Regions from separate parts of the Pseudomonas sp. PHC1 genome, predicted to be linked through region 1. Evidence: riboswitches for the same ligand, from Rfam matches in the RefSeq annotation. Region 1 holds a riboswitch; each other region holds the start of a gene.

Region 1 (3,267 bases):
ATGGTTTGCCGGCGGCGTGATGCGCGCGGATCGCTTTGAGCATGGCGGTGTTCTGCGACAAGGCAACGTGGTGCAATTCCGGATAACCGCCGGGCAGGTACAAGCTGTCCGCTTCGGGCAATTGCGCATCGCGGATCGGCGAGAAGAAACTCAGCTCGGCGCCCATCGCCCGTAACAGATCGAGGCTGGCACCGTAGGTGAAGGCGAAGGCTTCGTCGCGGGCGACCGCAATCCGAACGCCTTGGAGCAGTTTTTCGGTCTCAACGATTTCAGGCGCAGCGAACTCGACGGCCGGTGGCAGCGCTACCTCGCAAGTGCCGGCCAGCGCTTGGGCGGCGGCATCGAGGCGCACGTCGAGGTCATTGAGTTCGCTGGCCTGCACCAGACCGAGATGGCGGCTCGGCAGTTCGATCCCGGTTTCCCGGGACAACGCGCCGTACCAGCGCAGACCTTCGGTGAGGCTGCCTTCGAGTAACTGCGCATGGCGCACGGTGCCGACGCGGTTGGCCAGCACGCCGGCGAACGGCAAGTCCGGCTGATAGCGCGCCAGGCCCAGGGCCAGTGCGCCGAAGGTCTGAGCCATGGCCGTGCCGTCGATCACGCCGAGCACCGGAACGCCGAAATGCCGCGCCAGGTCGGCGCTCGATGGCGTGCCATCGAACAGGCCCATCACGCCTTCGATCAGGATCAGATCGGCTTCGTGAGCGGCTTCCCACAACAGGCGTCGGCTTTCCTGCTCGCCGACCATCCACATGTCCAGTTGATAGACCGGCGCACCGCTGGCGCGCTCGAGGATCATCGGGTCGAGAAAGTCAGGGCCGCATTTGAACACACGAACCTTGCGCCCCTGATTGCGATGCAGACGGGCCAGCGCAGCGGTGACGGTGGTCTTGCCCTGGCCGGAGGCCGGCGCGGCGATCAGTACCGCCGGGCAGTGACGTGGTTGATTCAAAGTTCGACGCCTTTCTGCGCTTTGATACCGGCCTGGAAGGCGTGCTTGATCATGCCCATTTCCGTGACGGTGTCGCCCATCTCGATCATTTCCGGCTTGGCGCCGCGGCCAGTGACGATCACGTGTTGCATCGGCGGGCGGGCCTGCAGATCGCTGAGCACCTGATCCAGATCGAGGTAGCCATGTTTGAGGGCAATATTCAGTTCATCGAGCACCACCAGACCGATCGACGGATCGCGCAACAACTCGCGGGAGACTTCCCATGCAGCCTCGGCGGCGGCGATGTCGCGCTGGCGATCCTGGGTTTCCCAGGTGAAGCCCTCGCCCATCACATGAAAGCGCACCTGTTCGGGGAAGCGGCGGAAGAACAGTTCTTCGCCGGTGCTGTTGCGGCCCTTGATGAACTGCACCACGCCGCACTGCATGCCGTGGCCCATGGCGCGGGCGAGCATGCCGAATGCCGAGCTGCTTTTGCCTTTGCCGTTGCCGGTCAGCACCAGCACCAGACCGCATTCGTCTGGCGAATTGGCGATGCGCTCGTCGATCACGGCTTTTTTGCGCTGCATGCGCGCGAGATGGCGCTCGTCGCGTTCGGGGGAATCAGTCATGGGGGAGCTCTCCGTTGAGGCTGGATAACGGCGGGCAGGCACAAGAATAGACGGCAACAAGCCTGGCATCGCCCACCGTGATGCCGCTGGATGGATCAGGCCGGTCTCCGGGCTCATGAGCGGCTGGTGCCTGGCTGCGCGCCTTCCCGCTTTTACGCAGTGGCATCAGACGCAGCTTTCACTCATTTACCGTTGCGGGGGCAGCGCCGGGATTGTGAGGGTTCATCGCTTGAAGACCCGCCTCACCGGCTTCCCTGTTTCACTCTGTCGACATGCGCCACAGAGCACCTGAAACAAGCCGCGAAGGTTAGAGGGTTGGGGGTGGAGCGTCAATTGAAGAGGGACTTGTGCGGCGAATAACTGCCGCCGATCAATTAACTGACGCCAATCTTGTGCCACACTGCCATGAGTGATATCAAAGAGCCATGCTTTTTGACTGCAGAGAGCACATCACAATAACAAGGGAGAGCACCATGCAAGGCATGATCATCAGCAATCCGCGACTGGAATTCCTGCGCCCGGTGCTGGAACGCTGGTTTGACTGTATCGACCGTTACAACGCCGTGCGCGGCGACAATGACACGCCCTACTGGCACGACGAAAAAGCCAACCTTGGCCTGCTGTCGGCCGCCGCGTGGATGGCTGAACTGGTCACGCTGCGCGACACTGCCACCCGCAAACAGAACGAAGAAGGCGAGCGCAACGCCCGTGCCGATTTGTTTATTGCTGGCGCCGAGGATCGTGCCTTCATTCAGGCGACCCAACGCTGGCCGCGCGTCACCAGCCTGAATCTGACCCAGGCCCTGGCGGATATCACCAGCGACGCCAAGCGCATCAGCTACGCCAGCGACCTGAAACTCGGCTGTCTGTTCGTCGCCCCGCAAAAAGCCCAGCACAGCGCCAGCCCGGAAGAATTGCAGGACATGGTCGACGACCTGCAAAAGGAACACACCTGCGCCGTCGCCTGGTACTTCCCCTATGCCTACCGCAAATTACGCAGTGAAGCCGGTAACTATCACCCCGGCATTGCCGTGCTTTTCAAGGAAGCCCGCGGCTGAAGGTTTGAACCATCGCGATTGTGTGCTTCTCTATGGTCAGGAATGCATTCATAGGGAAGGTCAACAATGCGCAAAACCCCGTTCGTTTTCGTCATCATGCTCGCCGGAGGGCTCACCGCCTGTGGTGAATCCTCCAGCCTGCAAGTCTCCGACGGCACTGGCCCGTCACCCAAACTGCCCGAACCGAACAAGACCCTGATCCCGACGGTGAACATCGCCCCGGCCGTCGGCTGGCCGGCTGGCGCCAAACCGACCACAGCGGCAGGCACACAGGTGGCAGCGTTTGCCGAGAATCTCGATCACCCGCGCTGGCTCTACGTATTACCCAATGGCGATGTGCTGGTGGCGGAAACCAACGCCCCGCCCAAACCAGACGACAGCAAGGGCATTCGCGGCTGGGTGCAGAAAAAAGTCGTGAGCCGAGCCGGCGCCGGCACTCCCAGCCCGAACCGCATCACCCTGCTGCGTGACGCCGATCATGACGGCGTAGCCGAAACCCGCACGGTATTTCTGCAAAACCTCAACTCGCCGTTCGGCATGACGCTGGTCGGCAACGACCTGTACGTCGCCGATACCGATCGCCTGTTGCGCTTTAATTACGAGCCCGGCGTGACCGAGATCAAGACCCAGCCGATCAAGGTTGTGGACC
Region 2 (3,267 bases), on a different contig from region 1:
GCACTTTCCGCCACGCCGTAGCAGCCGGTGCGTTCGAAGGCGATCTGTGAGTGGTGACTCAAGCGTTGCTGATAACTGGCCAGTTCTTCACTGCTGAAATACAGCAACGGCAGTGCCAGTTGGGCGGCGAGTTCCTGCAAACCGGGTTCATCGCGTTTGAGGTCGATGCTGGCCAGCGCCTTGATCTTTTCAAGATCAATCCGGTGCGCCTGCAACGCCTGGTCAAGCAATGCGCGCAGCGTGCTGGCGGGGCAGCCGCGCTGGCAGCCCAGGCCGACCACGAAAGTCGGCACTGCGCTGTCATCGGTCATGCGGGGTACTGACCTTCGCTTTTGCGGCGGAACAACCAGGCGCTGATCAGACCCAGGGCCAGCCAGAACGCGACGTTGGTCAGCTGCGAAGCGATTTTGAACTGAGCTTCAAGGGCCTCCGGAGCGAGCATCGAATGCACTTGCGGTTGCGGCGCGCCGATCACGTGCGGCACGGCAAGGATTGCCACGCCGAGGATCTTCATCAGCCAGTGGCGGCTGAATGCGATCAAGGCCAGGCCGACAGCGGTGGAGGCGGCAGTGCCGATCCACCACATTTGACGCGAGGCCAGATCCGCGGCGGCAGTCCCCGGCAGCTCAGGCGGCAGGCCCATCGTCGGCGCGAGCACGAAGGTTGCGTAACCGGCCAAGCCCCAGAGCAGGCCTTGTGACGTTTTGGTCGGTGCACGCAGGGTGTACAGGCCGGCCAGCATCAGGGCAAAACCCACGGCAACCACCAGATTGCCGCCAGTGGTGGACACCACGCGCTGCCAGCCGTCTTCCGGCTCCCAGGCCTCGGCATCGTGAGTGTGGGCGGCGGTGCCGGCGGCGTGTTCGTGAGCTTCGGCAACCGGTTCGGCCTTTTCGTAGGTTTCTGCCTGAAGAATCAGCGGCGATACCCAGAAGCTTTGCAGCAATGTCAGAAGCAGGGCGGCCAGAAGGCCCGTGAAACCTGCGGTCTGCGCAATACGCTTGATCATGTCGTCAGGTCTCAGTGGCACGGGAACGCGGCGCTGTGGCGGGTATCGTGAGCGGCGTTGTGTACCGCTTCGATGTGCGAAAAACCGGCGAAATACACCAGGCAGGCGCCCAGGATCGACGCGCAGACGGCGGCGGTCAGGCGTTGGCTCAGGGTGGTGGTGCTGGAGATCTTGTCCGAATTGCTGCCGGTGCTGCTGATGATCGACATGGCGCTTCCCTCTGGAGTGTCAGCGGGTGAATAGAGCGCATGAAAGCCCCTGCGGCCGGGCACACAGAGGTTCGAACAGCGCCCGCCCACCGCGGGTTTGTTATGTTCAGTGGCGCAAGGATGCGCACTGTGTGTTGCGGGCCGGTCTCCGGGCTCACGAGGGGTTGGCGTCAGGCCAACCTGCAAGCGTCACCTTCCCATGCCCGTGGGCACAGTGGATCTGACGCTTCGCTCGCTTACCGTTGCGGGGGCAGCACCGGACTGACATGGCTTGAGAGTAAAGCACATGATTCACCGGTTTCCCGTTTCACCCTGTGAAGGGCACCCGTAACAAGTTGTGTAGGAGACCATGGGCGGGGGATTCGCGTCAATCGACGGCTAAAGCGTCGCGAGTGCCACGTACACCGCCAAGGCGATCAGAAACGCATAGTAGGACTTGATTGGCGTCAGGCTCAGCAGCCAGGCCAGCGTGACCGGCACGACCCACTGCATGGCGGCTGCGTGCTGCTTGGTCAGCGGATGGAGTGACCCGGCCAGCAGGCTGACCAGCATCGCCACCGACGTGTACTTGCCGAGGCGACCGATGAAGCTGCGGGCACCGCCGGACAGCCGCTCGACATCGACCGCCAGCGGCAGCAGCCGGCAAATCGCGGACACCAGCGCGCAGATCAGCACATACAGCCAGAAAGTACTAGGTTCGGTCATAGGCATAACTCGTCAGGACTGTGACCGCCAGGACCAGCAGCAGGCTCACTTCGCCCAGCGACAGCAAGCTGACGGCGGTGGCCAGGCCGGCGATCCATTGCGCGTGGAAGCTGTGACGCTCGCGGGCCATCTTGCCAAGCGAGGCGCTGATGAAGACGGCGATCACCACGCTGACGTGATCCATCACGGCGTTGTCGGCCAGGCTCGCAAAGCAATAGCCGGCGATGGTGCCGAGCAGGGCGGCGGCGTACAGCAAAAAACACACGGTGTTGGCGTACGCACGACTGATCGGTTGCTGTTCCTTGCGGATCGACATTAGCGTGAATGCAGCATTGGCCATCACCGCCAGCGCCGGAACGAACGCCTTGATCGGCCCTTCAAGGCTGGATTTGAGGCTCAGCGTGAAAACCAGAAAGCGCAGGTTGATGCTCAGTGCAGAGACCAGCACACCAAAGGCGTTCAGCAGATGCGCGGGCGTTTCCAGCAGCGTCAGTTGCAACGGCGAGGCCATCACCGTACCGCTGAACACCACCATGGCCGGCAAGTCCAGGCCATGGCGACGCCCGAGCATGCCGATCAGGGTGAAGGTCAGCAACAGCGAGAACACGAACGGCAGCGCATCGCGAATGCCGGTCGCTATCTCGTTGTGCGACGCCGGTTTTGCCAGTGCGGAATCAACCGGCATGGGTGCGTTGCCGCGTGCCGGCGAGCAGTTCCTCGACCCCCTCCTTGTAGGCCAGGGCCTTCTCCAGGTAGTACTCGGTGGAGAAACGCGGAATGAACTCTTCCACCACCGCGACCCCGCGATAGCCGTTGACCGCGAAGCGATTGAGCACATCGCTCAGGCGCAGGTTGCCTTCGCCGATCGGCAGATGTTGGTGGTGCGTATCGTTGAGATCGGCAATGTGCAGGTGCCGAGTGATCGGCGCCAGACCGGCGATGGCTTCGAACAGGCTTTCGCCATACGGCAGCAGCGAACACAGGTGCGTCACGTCGATGGTCACGAAGCATCCGGTTTCCTGGTGGAAGCGCAGGTGTTCCTCGACCGTGAATACCGGGAACTTCGGCCGCTGTCCGCCCATGTTTTCCAGGCACAGGGCAATGCCATCGGTGTTGCAGCGTGTGCTGACCTGATTGATCGCGTTGATCAGGTTGTCCAGCAACTCGCCATTTTCCAGCTGATCCTTGTAGCCGGGGTGAAAGGTGACGCTGGTGGCACCCGCCTCACGGGAAAAATCCACGGCGGCGCTCAGGCAGTCGACGGCTTGGGCGCGTTCGGCCAGATCCGGGGAGCACAGGTTGTACTGGCGTCCCCACCAGCCGGCATGCACGGTCAGGGTGATG
Region 3 (3,267 bases), on a different contig from region 1:
AACATCGCCTGCACAGCCTGGGTCGCCAGCGTCTTCAAGGCTTCGACTTCCGGGAAGTGTTCAACGTGCATGCCATTGAATTGGGCGGCATAACGTTGACCGTCGATGGCTTGTGCGTTGAATAAATAACGCTCGTAAAAACGGTTCTGTCCGAGCGTGCGCGCGGTCTCGGACAATATGTTTTCGTTGGCGGTCAACGACAAGGTTGAAACTCGTCGAGCACAGGCCTGTTGGAACTGTTCAATAATAAAGTCATGTGTGCCGGGTGGGTTGGCTGAAAGTGCATGCGTCAAAGAGTTCATTAGTAGTCCGCCAGGTCGAAATCGATTATCAACATGTCGCGGCTGCCGCGATTCGAATTAATGCTTGATGTTTGCAGTGGGGAAACTTCGTGCAGAAGTATTCGGTCATTCAATACGGCTGTTTCCATGTAATCCGTCAAAGTTGCTTTGAATACACAGTTGCCACTTTCATTGAATATCCGACTTTCACCGCCGCTGACGCACTGGCGTTGAATCAGATGTTGAAAGACAAAATCGTGTCCGTCGCGATGGCGGCCCTCGGGTGTGGCGTGACCGGCATTACGCCGATCGCAGAGGATACGGAACTGGTGACAGGTCACCAGCCAGTCGCGCGGGCCGATCGTCAGATCCATCAGCGCCAGGTCGGCGGCGAGCACGGTTTGCAGGACCGGAGACTCGATAAACGTTGACTCGCTGCGGCTGTAGGTGCGCTGGACGCCACCCAGCAGCGGGTTGTGGGCCTGGGCTTGAAAGAAATGGCAGTCTTGCAGCGGCGTCCACTGGCGCTCCCGTTGGCGGTATTCGAACTTGCAGATGCGCCGCTGGCGAATGCCGTTCTCCGCGCTCAGGTAGGCATCGGGGTGCAAATGCTCCCACGTCGCGTTGAACGCCTGACACACATCGTGCCCCAACAACCCGACCTGGACCGCCGGATATTGGTAACTGTGCGCGTAGTGGCAATGACGCAGTAGTTGCGACAGTTCCTGCAGTACGGTTCCATCAGATTGCCGCAATGCATTGTCGGCGCTCATGTTGCAGGCACGTAAGTCAGATGGGCAGGAATAGAGAGCGTTGAATGCTGATAGTAATCAGGCATGCAAGAATTCCTTTCTTGTAGAGTGCAGCGTCCTTTGAATCTTCATGTTTCATATCTTGTTTTAATTTATCAATTTGGTTTTTGTAAAGATATGTAATTGGAGAGTTCGAGCGCTCTATTCCGAGGTCGAGCGTCGTGATGGGCAGTTTGGTGGTTAGATGATATGTAAGAGATTGCCTACAACTAATTTTTTAATTGAGAACTGTTTTCGATCAATATATTAAAGAACGATGTCCATATAACGACATTGCTGCAGACGTTGACCCGCCTTGCGCGCATGCGTAGCCTTGCGCTTTCGAGGTTCTTCGGCCCACGCCGAAGCTAAGAAGGGAACGCGGTCCAAGCCGCGGCTGCCCCCGCAACTGTGAACGGTGCTGTTCGCTGCCACGCCACTGCCAACTCCATCCAGAGCCAGCGGGAAGGCGCAGCGAATACCGGGCCAAGGCCCGAACATCGTCAGCCAGGAGACCTGCCTCGTCACAGATTCTCACTTTCAACCGGGCGGGGTGATCCGGTGGCGAACTCTCCAGGCACGCACCCGCGTTGCCGGTCTCGTCCCGTATGCCCGCCACCTTGCCAAAGGGCATCCGATGAAAACACTGGCCAAACTCCCCGTCACCATCGTCACCGGCTTCCTCGGCTCGGGCAAAACCACCTTGCTGCGGCACATGCTCGACAACGCCCAGGGCCGCCGCATCGCGGTGATCGTCAACGAGTTCGGCGAGCTGGGCATCGACGGTGAAATCCTCAAGCAGTGCACCATCGGCTGCACCGAAGAAGAAGCCACCGGCCGCGTCTACGAACTGGCCAACGGTTGTCTGTGCTGCACGGTTCAGGAAGAGTTCTTCCCGGTGATGCGCGAACTGGTGGCCCGTCGCGGCGACCTTGACCACATCCTGATCGAAACCTCGGGCCTGGCCCTGCCAAAACCTTTGGTGCAAGCCTTCCAGTGGCCGGAAATCCGCAACGCCTGCACCGTTGACGCGGTGATCACCGTAGTCGACAGCCCGGCCGTGGCCGCTGGCACCTTCGCTGCGTTCCCGGATCAGGTCGACGCCCAGCGCAAACTCGATCCGAACCTGGACCACGAATCGCCGCTGCACGAACTGTTCGCCGACCAATTGGCCAGCGCCGATCTTGTGATTCTCAACAAGGCCGACCAGACCAGCGCGGAAGACCTCGCTCGCGTGCGTCTGGAAGTCGCTGAAGAGCTGCCGCCAGCGGTAAAAATCGTCGAAGCCAGCAACGGTCGCCTGCCGTTGGACGTGTTGATTGGGCTGGGTGCCGGTTCCGAAGAACACATCGACAGCCGTCACAGCCATCACGATCACCACCACGGTGAAGGCGATGACGATCACGATGACCACGATCACGACGCCTTTGATTCGATCTCCATCGAACTGCCGCAAGCCGATGAGAGCCTGCTGCTCGACGCACTGACGCAACTGGTCGTTCAGCACGGCATCCTGCGGGTCAAAGGTTTCGCGGCGATCCCGAACAAGCCGATGCGGCTGCTGATTCAGGGCGTGGGCACGCGTTTTGACAAGCACTTCGACCGTCAGTGGGGCGCTGATGAGGCGCGGGTGACGCGTCTGGTGCTGATCGGTCAGGCACTGGACGCCGCGCAGCTCGAAGCGCAACTGCGCGCCGCGCTCAGCGTTTAAGCCATGCACCTGCTCAGGACCCAGCCCGGCGGTTTCGTGTCGGATGACAACATTGCCGACCTTGGACAGACCCCCGCCGAGCTGGTGATCCTGTGCAGCGGCGACTCCAGCCTTGCCTTGCTCGCCGAAGCCGCGCAGCAATTGCCCGAGGATTACCCGAGCGTGCGGCTGGCCAACCCGATGCAGGTGCAGAACCATGCGTCGGTCGACCTGTATGTCGATGAGGTGCTGCGCCACGCCAGGGTCATTCTGATCTCGCTGCACGGCGGCATCGCTTATTGGCGGTATGGCGTCGAGAGGCTGGTCGAGTTGTCCGAACGTGGCGTGCAGGTGATTCTGGTGCCGGGCGATGACCGTCCCGACCCGGAGCTCAGCGACCTGAGCACCGTGGACGCCGAGGATCGCGACCGGCTCTGGCAGTTTCTGCGTCAGGGCGGCCTGGGCAATGCGCTGGATTTCTTCCGCTGCCTGGCCAGTCGCTGGC

What was found. A riboswitch is a leader RNA that binds a small molecule or an ion and turns the genes downstream of it on or off. The one in region 1 is predicted to bind cobalamin.
Region 2: linked by a shared signal. The riboswitch ahead of ACKJSM_RS16960 (CbtB domain-containing protein) and the one ahead of cobO (cob(I)yrinic acid a,c-diamide adenosyltransferase) in region 1 are both predicted to bind cobalamin.
Region 3: linked by a shared signal. The riboswitch ahead of cobW (cobalamin biosynthesis protein CobW) and the one ahead of cobO (cob(I)yrinic acid a,c-diamide adenosyltransferase) in region 1 are both predicted to bind cobalamin.

Annotation. Positions count from the first base shown of each region.
Region 1 covers NZ_JBJXHJ010000035.1:26,710-29,976, forward strand. Annotated here, with positions in the region: gene ACKJSM_RS27565 (cobyrinate a,c-diamide synthase) at 1-952, opposite strand, end outside; gene cobO (cob(I)yrinic acid a,c-diamide adenosyltransferase) at 949-1,560, opposite strand; cobalamin riboswitch at 1,641-1,867, opposite strand; gene ACKJSM_RS27575 (hypothetical protein) at 2,034-2,618, shown strand; gene ACKJSM_RS27580 (PQQ-dependent sugar dehydrogenase) at 2,685-3,267, shown strand, end outside.
Region 2 covers NZ_JBJXHJ010000012.1:110,084-113,350, forward strand. Annotated here, with positions in the region: gene ACKJSM_RS16950 (cobalamin biosynthesis protein) at 1-311, opposite strand, end outside; gene ACKJSM_RS16955 (CbtA family protein) at 308-1,009, opposite strand; gene ACKJSM_RS16960 (CbtB domain-containing protein) at 1,021-1,218, opposite strand; cobalamin riboswitch at 1,340-1,562, opposite strand; gene ACKJSM_RS16965 (hypothetical protein) at 1,597-1,923, opposite strand; gene ACKJSM_RS16970 (AzlC family ABC transporter permease) at 1,910-2,608, opposite strand; gene ACKJSM_RS16975 (sugar phosphate isomerase/epimerase family protein) at 2,598-3,267, opposite strand, start outside.
Region 3 covers NZ_JBJXHJ010000012.1:116,991-120,257, forward strand. Annotated here, with positions in the region: gene ACKJSM_RS16985 (hypothetical protein) at 1-302, opposite strand, end outside; gene ACKJSM_RS16990 (2OG-Fe dioxygenase family protein) at 302-1,054, opposite strand; cobalamin riboswitch at 1,401-1,611, shown strand; gene cobW (cobalamin biosynthesis protein CobW) at 1,710-2,783, shown strand; gene cobN (cobaltochelatase subunit CobN) at 2,787-3,267, shown strand, end outside.